DNA from 2 places in the Clostridium lapidicellarium genome. Region 2 is predicted to be linked to the other one. Evidence: a T-box and tRNA genes for the amino acid it is inferred to sense, from the RefSeq annotation. Region 2 holds a T-box; the other holds one or more tRNA genes.
The links. A T-box is a leader RNA that pairs with one kind of tRNA and senses whether it is charged. The one in region 2 lies ahead of thrS (threonine--tRNA ligase), so its partner is inferred to be a tRNA-Thr.
Positions count from the first base shown of each region.

Region 1: it has a tRNA-Thr gene. The T-box ahead of thrS (threonine--tRNA ligase) is inferred to sense a tRNA for this amino acid. The anticodon was not compared.

Region 1 is NZ_JBGFFE010000006.1:88,171-97,144, reverse strand. Features, by position in the region: gene lonC (Lon family ATP-dependent protease) at 1-1,485, shown strand, start outside; gene AB8S09_RS06345 (replicative DNA helicase) at 1,544-2,878, shown strand; tRNA gene AB8S09_RS06340 (tRNA-Thr) at 3,027-3,102, shown strand; gene AB8S09_RS06335 (cell wall-binding repeat-containing protein) at 3,449-4,339, shown strand; gene AB8S09_RS06330 (ribonuclease H1 domain-containing protein) at 4,700-5,335, shown strand; gene AB8S09_RS06325 (phosphatase PAP2 family protein) at 5,727-6,302, shown strand; gene AB8S09_RS06320 (carbohydrate ABC transporter permease) at 6,354-7,268, shown strand; gene AB8S09_RS06315 (carbohydrate ABC transporter permease) at 7,286-8,107, shown strand; gene AB8S09_RS06310 (ABC transporter substrate-binding protein) at 8,158-8,974, shown strand, end outside.
Region 2 is NZ_JBGFFE010000008.1:10,003-18,976, reverse strand. Features, by position in the region: gene infC (translation initiation factor IF-3) at 1-331, opposite strand, end outside; ribosomal protein L20 leader region at 358-480, opposite strand; gene thrS (threonine--tRNA ligase) at 532-2,445, opposite strand; T-box leader at 2,584-2,813, opposite strand; gene ytxC (putative sporulation protein YtxC) at 2,865-3,767, opposite strand; tRNA gene AB8S09_RS07355 (tRNA-Val) at 3,958-4,033, shown strand; tRNA gene AB8S09_RS07350 (tRNA-Asp) at 4,046-4,122, shown strand; tRNA gene AB8S09_RS07345 (tRNA-Phe) at 4,126-4,201, shown strand; tRNA gene AB8S09_RS07340 (tRNA-Gly) at 4,216-4,290, shown strand; tRNA gene AB8S09_RS07335 (tRNA-Cys) at 4,301-4,374, shown strand; gene AB8S09_RS07330 (HAMP domain-containing sensor histidine kinase) at 4,464-5,831, opposite strand; gene AB8S09_RS07325 (response regulator transcription factor) at 5,815-6,504, opposite strand; gene AB8S09_RS07320 (DUF2705 family protein) at 6,543-7,706, opposite strand; partial or broken gene AB8S09_RS07315 (ABC transporter ATP-binding protein) at 7,771-8,409, opposite strand; gene AB8S09_RS07310 (pyridoxal phosphate-dependent aminotransferase) at 8,535-8,974, shown strand, end outside.

The DNA of each region.
Region 1 (8,974 bases), on a different contig from region 2:
AATGCAAAAACTTTAAAAAAATATGCGGAGCTTGAAATAATGGATTCCAAAACTTTCGGGAAAAATATACAGGAACTTTTGAGGCCTGAAAATTTTAAAGAGATTGTAGGCCAGGAAAGGGCTATAAAATCGATGATTTCAAAAATTGCATCACCGTATCCGCAGCATATAATTTTATACGGACCTCCAGGAGTGGGTAAAACTACAGCTGCCAGAATTGCACTTGAAGAAGCTAAAAAACTTAAATTCACTCCATTTGGCAGTGATGCCAAATTTGTAGAAGTAGATGGAAGCACATTGAGATGGGACCCGAGAGAAATTACAGATCCTCTTCTGGGTTCTGTGCATGATCCTATTTATCAGGGAACAAAGAGGGATTTAGCAGAGACTGGAATACCGGAACCGAAATTGGGACTTGTTACAGAAGCACATGGAGGAGTACTTTTTATTGATGAGATAGGTGAGCTGGATGAAATGCTTCAGAACAAACTTCTAAAAGTACTGGAAGATAAAAGAGTTCAGTTTTCATCTTCATATTATGATCCTGATGATGAAAATATCCCGAAATATATAAGATATTTATTTAAAAAAGGGGCTCCGGCAAATTTTTTACTTATAGGGGCTACTACACGGGATCCAAGTGAAATAAATCCTGCTCTTAGATCCAGGTGTACGGAAGTTTATTTTGAACCGCTTTCTACTAGAAGTATACAAAAAATAGTGGAAAATGCAGCTGAAAGACTTCATATAGAAATTGAAGATGGAGTATCCCAACTAATAAGTAAATATACTATAGAGGGAAGAAAAGCCGTTAACATATTATCCGATGCTTATGGGTACGCACTTTATAGCAATAAAATTGACAATTTAGGAGATAGGGTCTATATTTCAGTTAAAGATTTGCAGAGGATCATATCCATAAGTAGACTTGTACCATTTGAGGAAACTATTCCAAAAAGAAAATATGAAGTAGGACATATTTATGGACTAGGTGTATTGGGCTATATTGGCTCTACTGTAGAAATAGAGTCAGTAGTGTTTAAAGCCAAGGAGAGTGGAAAGGGAGTTGTAAGATTCAATGATACGGCAGGCAGCATGGCTAAAGATTCGGTGTTTAATGCAGCTTCAGTTATAAGAAAGATTACTGATAAAGATATAGGCGATTATGATATCCATGTGAATGTAATAGGAGGAGGGAAAATAGACGGACCTTCAGCAGGAGCTGCTATTACGGTATGTATAATAAGTGCCCTTTTAAATAAACCTTTAAGACAGGATATAGCTGTAACGGGGGAAATTTCTTTAAGAGGTAACATTAAACCCGTAGGCGGTATTTTTGAAAAAATTTATGGGGCAAAGAGAAAGGGAATAAAGACCGTGTTGATACCTGAAGAAAATTTAAGAGATCTATCTAATAGTGTAGAGGATGTTGAAATACGCTCTATATCCAATGTTGAAGAACTTATGGATATGGTCTTTAAGTAGGTATTATAAATCTTAGTAAATTTTGTTGACTATTGAAAACCTTAGGAGTGAAGTTCCCATGGATGTACCTTTTAGAAATATACCTCATAATATAGAGGCCGAGCAGAGTATAATTGGTTCAATGCTTATTGATAAAAACGCTATAGTTGAATCAATGCAGGTTTTAAAAGCTGAAGATTTTTATAAAGATTCTCATAAAGTTATATTTGAATCCATACTTGATCTGTACAAGAAAGATGTTGCCGTAGATATTATAACGTTGACTGAGGATTTAAAATCAAAATCCAAACTTGAAGCTGCCGGCGGAGTAACTTATATAAGTGAATTGAGCGGCTCTGTCGTGTCTACAGCAAATTTACAATCTTATATAAAAATTATAAAAGATAAATCCACCCTCAGAAAACTTATCAGAGCCTCTACAAAAATAATTGAGGAATGCTATAATAATCAAAATGATGTAGAAAAAAACATCGATATGGCTGAAAAGTCCATATTTGATCTATCGAGGGATATGAAAGCATCAGATTTTGAACCCATGAATGTAGTACTTGAAAGAGGATTTTTGGAAATAGAAAGATTATTTAACAATAAGGGAGAAACTACAGGGATAGCTTCAGGATTCAGAGAATTAGATGCAAAGACTTCTGGATTTCAAAAGGGGGATATGGTTTTAGTGGCAGCAAGACCTTCCATGGGTAAAACGACTTTTGCACTTAATATAGCAGAATATGCAGCTTTAAGGGAGGGGAAAAAGGTGGCCGTATTTTCCCTTGAAATGTCAAAGGAACAATTGGCATATAAATTGTTGTGTTCAGAAGCTCATATAGATATGTTAAAGCTTAGAACCGGAAACCTGGAAGATAAGGACTGGGAAAATATTGCCAGAGCTTCAGGACCATTAGCTGCTTCGAAAATCTTTATAGATGATACGGCAGGAATATCGATTATGGAAATGAGATCCAAATGCAGAAGGCTCAAAATGGAAGAGGGTATAGATATTATAATCGTGGATTATCTTCAACTCATGAGCGGAGGAAAAAGTTCGGAAAATAGACAGCAGGAAGTATCGGAGATATCAAGATCCATAAAGGCACTTGCCAAAGAAATGCAGTGCCCTGTTATTGCCGTATCTCAATTGTCGCGTGCTCCGGAGGCGAGGACAGATCATAGGCCTATGCTTTCCGATTTGAGAGAATCCGGTTCTATAGAACAAGATGCAGATATAGTTATGTTTTTATATAGAGATGAATACTACAATAAAGAAACGGAGGACAAAAATATAGCAGAATGTATTATTGCCAAACAGAGAAATGGCCCTACAGGTACAATAAAACTGGCATGGATGGGTCAATTCAGCAAGTTTGGAAATCTCGATGTGATTCATCAGGAATGATTTAATAAAACTTATTTGATCAAGTGAATTTCATCTAGAACTGGAATTCACTTGATTGTTTCAGCAATATTTGTAGAAATAATATTGCAATAAAGTAAATTGTATTTGATTATAGTTGTGATTTGTATTAAAATAGTATTGTGTTTTTGCTCCTATAGCTCAGTAGGTAGAGCAACTGATTCGTAATCAGTAGGTCACAGGTTCGACTCCTGCTGGGAGCACCAAAAGAGGATATATGAAGAATTTGCAGGCATTTTGAAATATTGAAATGCGAAAATCACTCACTTGTTTACTACTTAAAGTATGGTAAATGAGTGAGTGATTTTTTTACATAAATTTACCTGATTATAAAATATATTCTGATAGATAGGTATATAATTAATTTAAAAGATTTTAATGGGGAGATGATGTTTGCTATATATACAAGAAAGGAATAAAAACAATTATTGGGATTACATTTATGTCTTTGATTCTAACTACAGCTTTATCAGGTGGATCAGTTAAAGCAGCTCAAGGGAGGATAACCAGAGTAGGTGGTGCTAATAGTATGCAACAGCCGCACAGGTTGCAATGACAAATTGGCCTGATGGGAGTGATGATGTAGTGTTAATATCTGGAGAACAATATGCAGATGCAGTCAGTGCTTCAGCATTAGCCAAGAAATTGGGTGCAGCAATACTTTTGACTACACCTGACACACTGAGCCCAGATGCTAAGAAGGCACTTGATACATTGAAATCTAAGAACGTATATATTATTGGTGGAATGGCTTCAATTTCTCAAAACATAAGAAATGATCTTAAAGATAATTATACTCTGGCAGAATTAGGTGGAACTACAAGATACGAGACAAATGCTAAGGTAGCTGATGAACTGGTTAAATTGGGAGTTGACCCCAGTAATGTAATGGTTGTAGGAGGGGAAGGGTTCTCGGATGCCATTTCAGTAGCACCAGTAGCAGCTGCGAAAGGACAGATATTGTTACTGGTAAGCAACGACCAGTCTGCAACTCAACCGGTAATTGATTTTATAAGAGAAAATAATTCAGATGCAACAATTGTGGGAACTAAGAATGTAATAAATGATTATACTTATGACGCTCTTAGGGGAAATTCAAGGGTAAGTGGTGGATCAACCAGATTTGATACTAACCTGAAAGTATTGAATTATTTCAAAAATGATTTGAAATCTGATAATAAAATGTATATTGCAAATGCCAGCCCAGCAAATTCGGATGATATGTTTGCGGATGCACTGGTAGCTTCAGCTGTAGCTGGGAAGTATTCAGCACCACTTGTATTAGTCGATAGTGACAATTCTACAGCAACTTCCAATGCTATAAAATATATTAAAGATAATGCTACAACAAATACCGATTTACAGCTAATCGGCGGAACAGGTATTGTTTCACAGGATATTGAAGAAAGAATTAATGATTTATTTATGATATTTTACAAATGATTATATATAAAATATATAGACAAAAATAGGAGAATGACTGCGATTTTATTAGAAATTTGTATAGGAATTTTAATATAGATAAAGTTCAGAGAAATCATAATCTTGTTGGATAGTATAAGAATAAAGATTATAAATATAACGAATTGATTATTAAAAATTATTAATATTATATGTTCTTATGTGTTGGCACTTTTGTTGGCAGAATTATATTTTTCACAGAAATTAGCAGGAATATAATAATTAATATAGAAAATAAAGTATATGGATATTATTTAATGTAAATTATTCTTGATCAAGTGATTCTTAGCAATGGCAGTGTTCGGGTAAAATTGATGTTCACCGGAGAAAGGAATTATAAAAATGTCTAAGAAAAAATATTATGCGGTAAAAAAAGGGTACAGTACTGGAATTTTTGAAAATTGGGTTGAGTGCCAGCACAGTATTAACGGATACAGTGATGCTGAATACAAGTCATTTGGAAATATAGAAGATGCCAGAGCATATATGGATAATAAAGATATAGGGGATGTACATAAAAACACAGCTATTAAACTTAATACACCAATTGCATATATTGATGGAAGTTATTCGGATGCTGTAAAAAGGTATTCCTTTGGATATATTATATTAATGCCCAATGGTGATGAAATTAGGAATTCAGGGTATGGTAATGAGGCAGATGCACTGAAGATAAGAAATGTGGCAGGAGAATTGCAGGGTGCCATGCATGTTATTAAGTTTTTAAGTGACAGCGGATATAAAAAAGCTATAATAAGGCATGATTATCGGGGCATTTCAAAATGGGTTACAGGAGAATGGAAGGCAAAAAATAATACTGTAAAAAAGTATATTGAATTTATGTCGAGGTATAAAAATAAAATACATATATCTTTTGAAAAAGTGCAGGCTCATTCCGGTGATAAATTTAATGAAGAAGTGGATGCTATTGCTAAAAGTGCATTAAATGGCAATCAAAAGATAAAAAAAGCCAAATAGATACTTTTTATTGTTTACAAATAGTTTATAATTATGACATTAAGGCGTAACAAATACCATATATAATAGAAAGTGTCCTAAGGAAATATCTTAGAGAAAATGAAAATGATGTATTTGAACATAGAAAAGTATTAAGAAATTAATGGTAATTACCAAGAGGTGTCTGCGGTTGCAGGGCACGGTAAATTTAAGTGCAACCTCCATAAGTCACTATAATATTGTAGTACTTTTCCCTTTAAAGTATACTGTATAAATAAGGCGTTGGTTGTTTACGACGCCCTATTTTTCTAGTTAAAATCATAAATTATTAAGAGTTTTTAATGTATTATTAATCTTTTAGTAATATTGAGCATATAGAATAAAGTTGGAATAATAAAAACCAATGTAGAAGGTGGTACTTTTGATAAAGAAGTTTGATGATTTTATTTTGGAATTTGTGCAGGATAATATGCGCAGACCAATCATGGATAAAATCATGACATTTATTACAGCTTTGGGAAATGGAGGTACACTTTGGATTGCAATAGCTTTGTACTTGATATTTTATAGAGGTTATAAATTAACGGGAATTGCGGTGTTGATGACTTTGATTGTAAGTACTATATTTGGAGAAGGAATAGTTAAACATGTAGTTAGAAGGGTAAGACCCTGCAATTGTAAAAATAATGTTCAACTTTTAATTTCGAAACCCATTTCTTATTCTTTTCCATCAGGCCATACCTTTTCTTCTTTTGCAGTGGCGGGTGTTTTATCGGCTCAGTTCAGTGAATATAAAATGATATTTTTATTAATAGCATCTTTAATAGCATTTTCAAGATTGTATCTTTGTGTCCATTATCCTACGGATATAATATCAGGGGCAGTATTTGGGCTTCTGTGTGCTAAACTGATGATTTTATTTTTTAACTGTGATTATTTCCAAACTAATATGTTAAATATTTTTAACACCAATATAAATCTACATTAATATTGGTGGGATATTATAATATCTGTAAGTAAAATTAGTGGAGGTAATCAGATGGAAAAAGCGTCGAAGCAAGTTTCTTTGGTTCAAGATAAGGCAGCTGAAAATAAAAAAATCATAGATGTTTTAGAGCCTTACCTATATATTATTCCGTGTATAATAATATTTTTAGGATTTACCTATTTCCCGTTTTTTAAAACCATATATTTGAGTTTATTTAATACAAATGCCCAGGGAGAACCTAGTTCTTTTGCCGGACTTTCTAATTATGTTGATTTATTTAAGGATCCCTCTTTTATAAATAGCGTGGTTGTGACTTTTAAATACGTGGTTGTAACTACAATTCCAGCTATACTCATTGGACTTGTACTGGCATTATTATGTAACAATAGGTTGAAATTCAAGGGAATTTTCAGTACAATGTATGCCCTGCCTATGGCAGTATCTTCTGCCTCCGCTGCAATAATATGGATGCTTTTGTTTAATCCAAGTATAGGTCTTGTAAATTTTATCTTGAAAAAGAATATAGGATGGCTTACAAGCCCGTTCTGGGGATTTATTGCTGTATCCATAGTGGGCATATGGTTAAATGCATGTATAAATTTTATTTTTATAATTTCCGGTCTCCAGAATATACCGAAGGAATTAGTAGAAAGTGCATCCATAGACGGCGCAAATTATTTCCAAAAATTAAAGAATGTAATATTGCCATGTCTTTCGCCAACTCTTTTTTTTGTACTCATCATAAACATAATAAATGGATTTCAAACTTTTGGACAGATAAACATAATGACTTTAGGAGGACCTGCCGAGGCCACTAATGTAATTGTGTATTCAATTTACAGAAATGCATTTTTTAACAGCAGGTTTGGTGCAGCTAGTGCTGAATCCATAATTTTGTTTTTATTGATGTTTTTTATAACATTGCTTCAATTTAGATATGAAGATAAAAAAGTCTTCTATAAATAAAAAGGGAGTGTCAGAATATGAAAAAAAACATAGGCAAAATAATTCTTTATATAGTAAATATAGTGCTGGGAATTATAACTATAGCTCCTATTTTGTATGCCCTTGCTATTAGCTTTATGCCTCCGGATCAGATATTTTCGTATCCGCCTAAATTGATACCTAAAGAATTATATTTAAAAAATTATTTAGATGCTTTAAATGCAGCACCTATAATAAAATTTATAATCAATAGTTTTGTAGTATCTTTAGGAGTTACTGCAGGTGTAATTATAACGTCGTGTTTGGCAGCTTTTTCTTTTTCATTCTTTAATTTCAGGGGGAAAAAAATTCTGTTTGTAATTGTAATAGCTACTATGATGATACCGGCAGAGTCCATTATGATATCAAATTATTTGACTGTAGGCTCTTTCGGATGGCTGGACAGTTATAAAGCACTTGTAATTCCGTATTTAAGTGCTGCAATGGGAGTATTTATGATGAGGCAGTATTATCTCACTCTTCCTAAGGAACTCTATGAGGCTGCTAAGATAGATGGCTGCAACAGTTTTAAGTTTTTTACCAGAATAGTTTTTCCTATGTCAAGGCCTATTGTAGGTTCTCTTGGTGTATATACCTTCTTGGTTACATGGAATCAGTATTTATGGCCGCTGCTTGTTACTAGTAAGGACAGCACCAGAACCGTGCAGATAGGAATAAGCATGCTGCAATTTTCCGAAAATCAATCTTTTGGGCTTATAATGGCAGGTATTGTAATGGTGCTTTTACCTTCAATTATAATCTTTATATTTGGTCAGAAACAGCTTATAGAAGGTATGACTTCTGGTGCAGTAAAAGGGTAATTGTAAAATTTATATAAAATAATAATTATAGTTTTGAGAGGAGAAAAATGATGAAAAGAAGATTTATAAGTTTACTTCTGGCTTCACTTATGATAGGAGGCGTTTTTACCGGGTGTGGAAGCAGCAGTACAAGTCAGTCGTCTGGATCTGGGAAAACCGTACAGATAACATTCTGGCATTCCATGTCGGGTAAAAATGGACAGGCGCTTACCAAAATGGTAAATGACTTCAACAGTTCTCATAAGAATATTAAAGTGAATGCACAGTACCAAGGCAAATATGATGATGCTATAAATAAACTCAAGAGTGCCGAAAGGGCGAAAAATGGACCTGATGTCATGCAGACCTATGATATAGGTACTAGATTTATGATAGACAGTGGATGGGTAAAACCAATGCAGGATTTTATAGACAGTGAGAAATATGATGTGTCAAATTTGGAACCCAATATAGTAGGATATTATACGGTTAACAATAAGTTATATTCCATGCCGTTTAATTCATCGACACCTATACTTTATTATAATAAAGATGCTTTTAAAGCCGCAGGGTTAAATCCGGATAATCCACCTAAAACATTTTCTGAATTAGAAAGTGCGGCGGAAAAACTTACTAAGAAAGATGGTTCAGGTAAAGTTACTCAGTATGGTTTTGCAATGGCTATATATGGATGGTTCTTTGAACAATTTATAGTTAAACAAGGGCAAAATTATGCAAATAACGGCAATGGTAGAGAAAAAGCTCCAACAGCTGTTGAATTCGATAAAAATGGATCAGGTATAAAAGTACTAAATGAATGGCAGAAACTAGTTAAATCAGGCAATGCGGCTAATTTTGGAAGAAATGAGGATGATACGGAAAATGCAT
Region 2 (8,974 bases):
TTGCATTTTTCGCTTTAATGTCGATGTCATGTTCTTCAATAGTAGGACTGAGTCTTACTTCTTTTATATTTATAACTTTTTGTTTTTTCCTAGCCTTTTTCTCCTTCTTGGATTGTTCATAGATAAATTTCCCATAATTCATTATTTTACAAACAGGGGGATTCGCCCTCGGAGATATCAAAACCAAATCCAAATTTTGCTCTTCCGCAAGTTTCAAAGCCTTTTCTAAAGGCACAATCTCATCCTTATTACCTCCGTTATTGGAAACAACTCTTACTTTTTTTGCAGTTATTTTATCATTTAAAAGAAAACCTTTCTTTATATTCTTCACCTCCTAAGTGAATTAAACAAAAACATTAAAATAAAAAAGGACGGCTTCTGCCGTCCTCTACATACATGAAATAAAAATTCATAAAAAGCTTTCACAAACCTTACTGGCCATGCCGTAAGGTGAGAAACGGCTGGTTTCTACTTAACGAACTATATTATACTATTTTTGTCACTGCAAGTCAACATCAAATTCTTCCAATCTTATACATCACTCACTTTTTGAGAAATTTCCTCTTTAAGTTTCGCTATAAAATCATCCAGTGACATGGAACCCAAATCTCCATTTTTTCTACTTCTCACAGATATACCCTTTTCCTTCACTTCTCTATCTCCCAAAATAATCATATAAGGTACTTTCTGCATCTGGGCTTCTCTTATTTTATAGCCTATCTTCTCATTTCTGAGATCAGCTTCCACTCTTATATCCTCATCCTTAAGCTCCTTGATTATCTTATCTGCATAGTCCTTCTGATCATCTGTAATATCCATGACTTCTACCTGTACCGGTGCAAGCCAAGCTGGAAATGCTCCTGCATAGTGCTCTATGAGTATTCCTATAAATCTCTCTATGGAACCAAATACAGTTCTGTGTACCATAACCGGTCTGTGTTTTTCTCCATCCGCCCCTATATAAGTTAGATCAAATTTCTCCGGCATCTGGAAATCCAACTGCACTGTTCCACATTGCCATGTCCTTCCAATACAGTCTTTTAAATGGAAATCTATCTTGGGTCCGTAAAAAGCCCCATCTCCTTCATTTATCTTATAATCAAGGCCGGACACTTTAAGTGCATCTTTAAGTCCGTCAGTTGCGGCGTCCCATTCTTCCTTAGTTCCCATGGAATTTTCAGGTCTTGTTGAAAGTTCAACAAAATATTCAAATCCAAATACCTTGTAAAAATCATCTATAAGTTTTATAACCTGAGTGATTTCATGAGTGATGTCATCCCTTGCCACAAATATGTGGGCATCATCCTGAGTAAAGCACCTTACTCTCATAAGTCCGTGAAGTGCCCCTGACTTCTCATGTCTGTGCACAATTCCCATTTCAGCATATCTCTTAGGCAGGTCCCTATAAGAACGTATGCTGTTTTTATAGATGAGTATAGCTCCCGGACAGTTCATAGGCTTTATAGCATAATTTTCGCCGTCTATTTTAGTAAAATACATATTTTCCTTATAATGATCCCAATGTCCCGATTGATGCCACAACTCCTCATTTAATAAAATTGGAGTCATTACCTCATCATAATCGGCTTTTCTATGCATTTTTCTCCAAAAATTCTGAAGTTCATTTCTAATTATCATTCCCTTTGGATGGAAAAACGGGAATCCGGGTCCTTCTTCATGCATGCTGAAAAGATCCAATTCTTTGCCCAGTTTTCTATGATCTCTCTTTTTAGCCTCTTCCATCATCTTTAAATAGTTTTCCAAATCACTTTTCTTTTCAAAGGCAGTTCCATATATCCTCTGCAGCATCTTATTTTTTTCGTTCCCACGCCAATAAGCACCTGCTATAGAAAGAAGTTTTATCGCCTTTATCTTTCCGGTAGAAGGTAAGTGCGGCCCTGCACAGAGATCTACAAAATCACCCTGTTTGTAAAAAGATATGACTGCATCCTCCGGCAAATCCTTTATCAACTGTACTTTATATGGTTCTTTTCTGTCTTTCATGAACTCTATAGCTTTTTCTCTCGGAAGTTCAAATCTTTCCAATTTAATATTTTCTTTTACTATCTTGTTCATTTCATTTTCAAGTTTAACCAAAAGTTCCGGTGTAAATGAAAAATCTGCATCCACATCATAGTAAAATCCCGAATCTATGGCAGGCCCTATGGCAAGTTTAACTTCCGGATAAAGTCTCTTTATGGCCTGAGCAAGCACATGGGAAGCAGTATGCCTCAATATCTTTTTACCGTCTTCATCATCGAAAGTTAGGATTTCAAGTTTACAGTCCTCATTTATCGGCTGATTGAGTTCAACTACTTTTCCATTTAATTTAGCTCCAAGTGCTTTTTTCTTCAGAGAAGTACTCAATTTTCCGGCCACATCAATTACCTTTGGACCCTTCTCCACTTCTATTTTTTTACCGTCTATAAGAGTTATACTTAACATTATTTATTCCTCCTTAATAAATCTTCCGATTTCAAAAATTTCCTTTTTCAAGTAATTTCATCATTCACCTGATAATAAAATAAAAATATCCAATCTTTGGTTAAAGTATAAAAATGAATAAAAAAAAGCTCCTCCCTCTTATGGGACGAGTATTACCGCGGTTCCACCCAACTTAACAGTATAAAGCCAAAGATCTCATACACTATTCTCTCAACCTTTAACGCTGGCCAGCGGAAATACTTAATAAAAATTCAGTATACAACTCCCGGGTGGTTTTTCAACAGATTTTACCTAAGGAATTTTTCAGCTTGCAATTCCTCTCTCTTAAAATAATTGATCCGTCTACTTTTCCCTTTCACAGTTTTTACTTCTATTTGGCTTTATTATATTATTCTAAAATGACTCTGTCAATAAAAAAATTAAATTCTATTAAAATTATTTTTTATAGACTCACATATACTACAATTATTGCAAAATTTAACTCTGCCGGTAAAAACTTTTTCAATAGTATTTATAAGTTCTGGATTCCTACAATTCTCAGCACAGTGAATTACAATTTTACTGGGTGAAGCAGTTATAAGTGCACTTATCAAAATGTCATCCAAATCCGAAGTCATATTTTCGTCATGATTTAATTCTGTGAATTCCTTAAAAAAACTTCTTGTTATATCCCTCTCTCCATCTTTTATTATATATTTTCCATTATTGTCAATTATTATACTTAAATAATCTATTTTACTTTCTTGAATTTCTACAAAATATTTTAAAAGTTTTATAAATTCATTGTATTCCTTGTTTACCATATATTTTTCCACTACTTTGTCAACTATACTCTCCAGATCACCCAGAAGTTCTTTTATTCTAAAAGTTATGAATCCATCTATATTTATTTCATTATTTTCACTTATGCACTTAGATATTTTATCCAGTATATCATTTCTTTTATTTATACATGATATTGAATTTTCATCTATAATTTTCATTCCGCCTTCAAGCACCTTCATGCTCTCCAGCCTGATTTCTTCCAGCTCATCATATTTAAGGAAAAAATATTCATTGGATAAAAAAGCTAAGATATCCTCTTCACAAAATTCTTCTATCACTATATTGTATATAATATTTGCAATATACATATTAAATATATTTCTAAGCTTGTTATCAATTTCCCTATCACAAAATAACTTAAGGAAGTGAGTATTAGATTCCATACTTTCATATATTCCAATAAGCACACCTTTATGTCTGAAATACTCTTTTAGTTCTTGAATTCCCTGTATTATCTCTTTTCTTTCTTTATCGTAAACTATTGTTAATAGCAGCATCTTTCACACTCCCTTCAAAAATAGTATGCATCCAAACAAAATCTATATTCAAATTTCTATTGTCAAATATCGACATTGCAAAATTGGATAAATCTAAAATCACTTTTTTAACTTTAAATTTTGCCTAGAGTATTGACAATATCTAGAACTCAATATATAATATGAATTGTCGTGGTAATAATGTGCTTATGGGCGCATAGCTCAGCTGGGAGAGCATCTGCCTTACAAGCAGGGGGTCACAGGTTCGAGCCCTGTTGTGCCCACCATATTATGATTACGGCCCAGTGGCTCAGTTGGTTAGAGTGCCGGCCTGTCACGCCGGAGGTCGAGGGTCCGAACCCCTTCTGGGTCGCCATTGGGCCAGATAGCTCAGTCGGTAGAGCAGAGGACTGAAAATCCTCGTGTCCCTGGTTCGATTCCTGGTCTGGCCACCATTATTTTGAAGCATGCGGGAGTGACTCAGTGGTAGAGTGCCACCTTGCCAAGGTGGATGTCGCGGGTTCAAATCCCGTCTTCCGCTCCATTTTAGATAGGGCGCTATAGCCAAGCGGTAAGGCAGAGGTCTGCAAAACCTTCATCCCCAGTTCAAATCTGGGTGGCGCCTCCAAACCCAAAAAGATATAACCTAGTTACTGAAATTCAGCAATCAAGTTATATCTTTTCACCCTATAAATCAAATTATCAATTCACTTAAATTTAACATTTCATCTGTAGAAATATTTTAAATGTCAGTTTTTTATTTTCTCTAAACACCTTTACAAACCCACCATGAAGTTTAACTATTTCTTTTACAATTGACAACCCAAGGCCGCTGCCCTCTTCTTTCCTAGATAAATCCCTCTTGTATGATCTCTCAAAAAAATTCTCCATATCTTCATCATCAATTGGAACTTTAGGAATATTTGACACTGAAACTACTGAATAAAAACTATCATTGTATTTTTCCCTACCTGCCTTGAGCTCAACAGTCGTACCATTCTTAGAATACTTAAGTGCATTACTTAAAAGGTTGTTTACTGTCCTTAAAAATAGATCGGGATCTACCTCAATACCAATAGATTCCTGAGGTAATTTGAGTGAAAACTTCAAGCCCTTCCGTATAAATTCATCTTCATCTTCTTCGGTTACCTGCCTTGCCAGTTCATTTAACTGCAAATATTGTTTTTCCAGTATTATGTCATTGGAAGCCAATTTTGAATATTCAAAGAAATCATCCAGCATGTTTTTTAAATACAATCCTTTTCTGTTCATTATATCTATATAATCATTGAGTTCATGTTCTGAATCATATTTTCCATTTTTAATCATATCTATATATCCCAGTATAGTGGTCAAAGGAGTTCTCAGATCATGGGATATATTAGTAAAAAATTCGTTTCTGTTTTTCTCTTCCCTTTCTATTTTTGAAGCCATGTAATTTACATCTTCGGATAATTCCCTGAGTTCATTTTTGTATTTAAGAGGAACTCTTTTGGATAGATCACCTTCAGCGATACTTCTAACCGTTGATTTTATTTGGGATATATAAGATATACGCCTCCATATGAGCATGAAAAATACAATTATGAAGATTAAAACTGCCATCATACCTACAATATTGCTATTATCCAATTTACCATAACCCGTATATATGTAATACAAATAGTACCCATCTTTTACATAATCACACCTGGTTATTTTAACCAGATTATCTCTATGGGCATTTAAAAATTCAAATGTCTTCTTTCCATTTTCAATCTGATTATTATCTAGACTTTTAATTTCCCTGTTGTTTGAAGCTATCACCTTTCCGTCTTTTCTCACTACAAAAATATAGTAAGTCATGCTATATTCTTCACTCATATATTTCTGTAATTCTCCAGGATCATTCATATCCATGTTCTTCAAGTCCCGTTCAACTGGAGTAATCATATTTTTATGTATATATTCGGGGGTATCATTATAACTATTTAAAAAAGAACCCAAAACAAATTCTCTTAAAAAAACTGCAAGTATAAGTGATACAATTACCGAAATAACTGCAGAAAAAACCAGTTCACTTCTGAGTTTAAATATTTTTTTCAATTTTATAGCCCACTCCCCATATGGTTTTTATATATTTTCCCTGTTTAACACTGTCTCCTAGTTTTCTCCTTAAATTTTTAACATGCATGGTTACAGTATTGTCATTTTCCATAAAGGTATCTTTCCAAATTATTTCATAGAGCATTCTGGTGGAATATACCCGACCCCTATTTGATGCCAGTGTATACAAAATCTCATATTCCTTCGGAGTAAGTACAATTTCCCTATTATCTTTTTTTACTGTATGTTCCAGGGTATTTATTTCTATATCCCTAATTTTCAACACGTGGTTCTGCAGGGTATTACTGACTTTAGATCTTCTGAGTACAGCTAACACCCTCAATGAAAGTTCTGTAAAATCAAAGGGATTTACTATGTAATCATCACATCCAACTATAAATCCCCTTATCTTGTCCATTTGCTGGTCTTTTGCAGTGAGAAGTATAACAGGCACACTTGAGAATTCTCTGAGTTTAGACAACATGGTATAGCCATCCATCTTTGGCATCATAATATCTAGAATTATCAGAGAAACTGACTTGGATTCCAAAATTTGCAGACCCTTCTCTCCATCAGAAGCATAATACACCAAGTAATCTTCCTTTTTAAAATAATTCACAAGCATATTTCTTATGTCATTGTCATCATCTATTATCAATATATTTTTCTTCACAACAATCACCCAATTTAAAATTATAGCACTTTGTATTTTCAATCAAAATCCCTCTTACCAAAAACATAACTGCTCAAAAACAGCATAATTGAAGTCCATGCCAAACAGACCATCAATACAGAAAACACATTTATAGTGCTGGTAAGCTGCACAGAAATATCACCGCTTAAAACCCCCATTACATCAACTATATATGGAATGGGCAGAAATTTTACAAAAGCTCCGTATTTTGCCGATACAACATATCTGCCTGCAAAACCAAAAAGGTACCAGACAGCTGTTCCTCCAATTAGTATAAAACTTACAAGGGAGGAAACAAGTGAATTTCTGCAGAAAACCGATATGAGCAAAATTATTGATATAATAGCAGCTGAAACAATTATTGCAATCAATAGCAATTCGATAATTGCACTCCAGAGTGGAATAATTGATCTGCTTCCACTCACATACTTCATCTGTGAAGTTATTGGACTTAACGTAAGAGAACTGTCAAAAACATACCTTGCACCTACATCAAAAGGCAGTCTGTAATCTGAAAAACCCAGATGAATTCCAGCTTCCAATATGAATATTAAGGTACTTGCAATCAACATACCTATATTTAAAATCATGGAAGCAGCAAATTTGGACACAATGATTTTCTTCCTTGAAATAGGCTTTGTAACCAAATTTTTAATTGTATTTGGGGAATAATCTCCTGACACTATATCGGATAAAAATACAATGAGAATAAGTAAAAAAAACACCGGTATAAAATATGTCAGAATTTCCATAGCTGAATACATCCCCTTTGGTATAAGTTCACTTTTTCCTATATTGTATTTTTTCTCATATTTCAATTGAAGCAGCTTGTATTCATTCTCAGGATTATTTTTCTTTTTCAATTTTTGAATCCGCTGATCCAGTTTTGATCTATCATAACTTTTTATTTCATTCAATTGTTTTTCCTTATCCTTTATCTCCTTCTGGGTACTCACTATATCTCTGGAAAATTCAGCTTTTTTGAGTTCTGAATTAGCTTTATCCCTGCCCATTTTTTGGTTGACAAGAAGAGCCTTATATTTCTGGATTTGTACTTCTAGGGTATTTGTCTTCAATATACTTATCAATCCAAAGCCAATTGTAATCATAATAACAATAACAATCCAAATTTTCTTTTTAATTATTATTCTTTTTACTTCCTCCCATATATACTTATTCATCATTTTCCCCCATCATTTCTATGAATTTTTCTTCTAGATTTTGTTTTAAATTAGAACAGGTTCCCACAATTTTACCCTCATTTATAAAAATAACCTTTGTACATATACTCTCTATTTCGCTTAAAATATGTGAGGATATAAAAACACATACCCCTTTCTCTTCAGCTAAAATCTTTATAGTTTTTTTAAGTTCCACAACTCCAATTGGATCCAAACCATTCGTAGGTTCATCCAATATTAAAAGAGATATTTCACCCATAAGAGCTTGGGCAAGGCCCAGCCTCTGCTTCATTCCCAAAGAATAGGTCTTCACTTTTTTATCAATTTTTACACCTAATTTAGAATATTTAATAACATCTTCTATTTTATCTTTTGTAACATTTTCCAGCATACTTGCTATATAATTTAAATTTTGTCTTCCTGTCATGTATCCGTAAAACTCCGGCGTTTCCACTATAGCGCCCACATTTTGCAATGCCTCTTCTCTTTCAGTTTCAAGACTCTTTCCTCCTATTATAATTTCACCTTCATCTGGAAATAACATACCCGTTATAATTTTGATCAGCGTAGTCTTCCCAGCACCATTTTTTCCTACAAATCCGCAGATTTCACCTTTACTTATAGAAAAGGAAATATCTTTTAATACCCGCAACTTTCCTCTTTTCTTAGAAATGCTCTTTAATTCCAGTACTTTTTGTATCAATATTATTATTCTCCTCTCTATAATCTATTTACTATATCCATTTAAAATTGTAAAATATAAAAGTATAATAAAAATATATTAAAAATAAAGAAAAAATAAATTTGAAATAGACGGGAAGTGTAAATTTGAACAGAGTATCAAGAAGTGTACAATCTGTAAAAATATCAGGTATTAGAAAATTTTACGATAAAGTTCTGAAATACCCGGATGCAATATCACTAACTCTAGGCCAACCTGATTTCAATGTACCTTATAAAATCAAAAGAGCCATGATAAAGGCCATTGAAGACAACAAAACTACATATACGCCAAATGCCGGTATTATAGAACTCAGAGAGGAAATATCAAAATATCTAAAGAACCTTCAAATAAATTACAGCAGAAATGAAATCTATGTTACAGTAGGTGGAAGTGAAGCACTGATGGATGTGTTTGCCGCCCTTATAAATCCCGGTGATAAAGTGCTCATACCGGATCCAGCTTATCCAGCTTATGAAAGCTGTGTGAAAATTTTAGGTGGAAATGCAGTCACCTATAATTTAAAAGATGATTTTTCCATAGACTT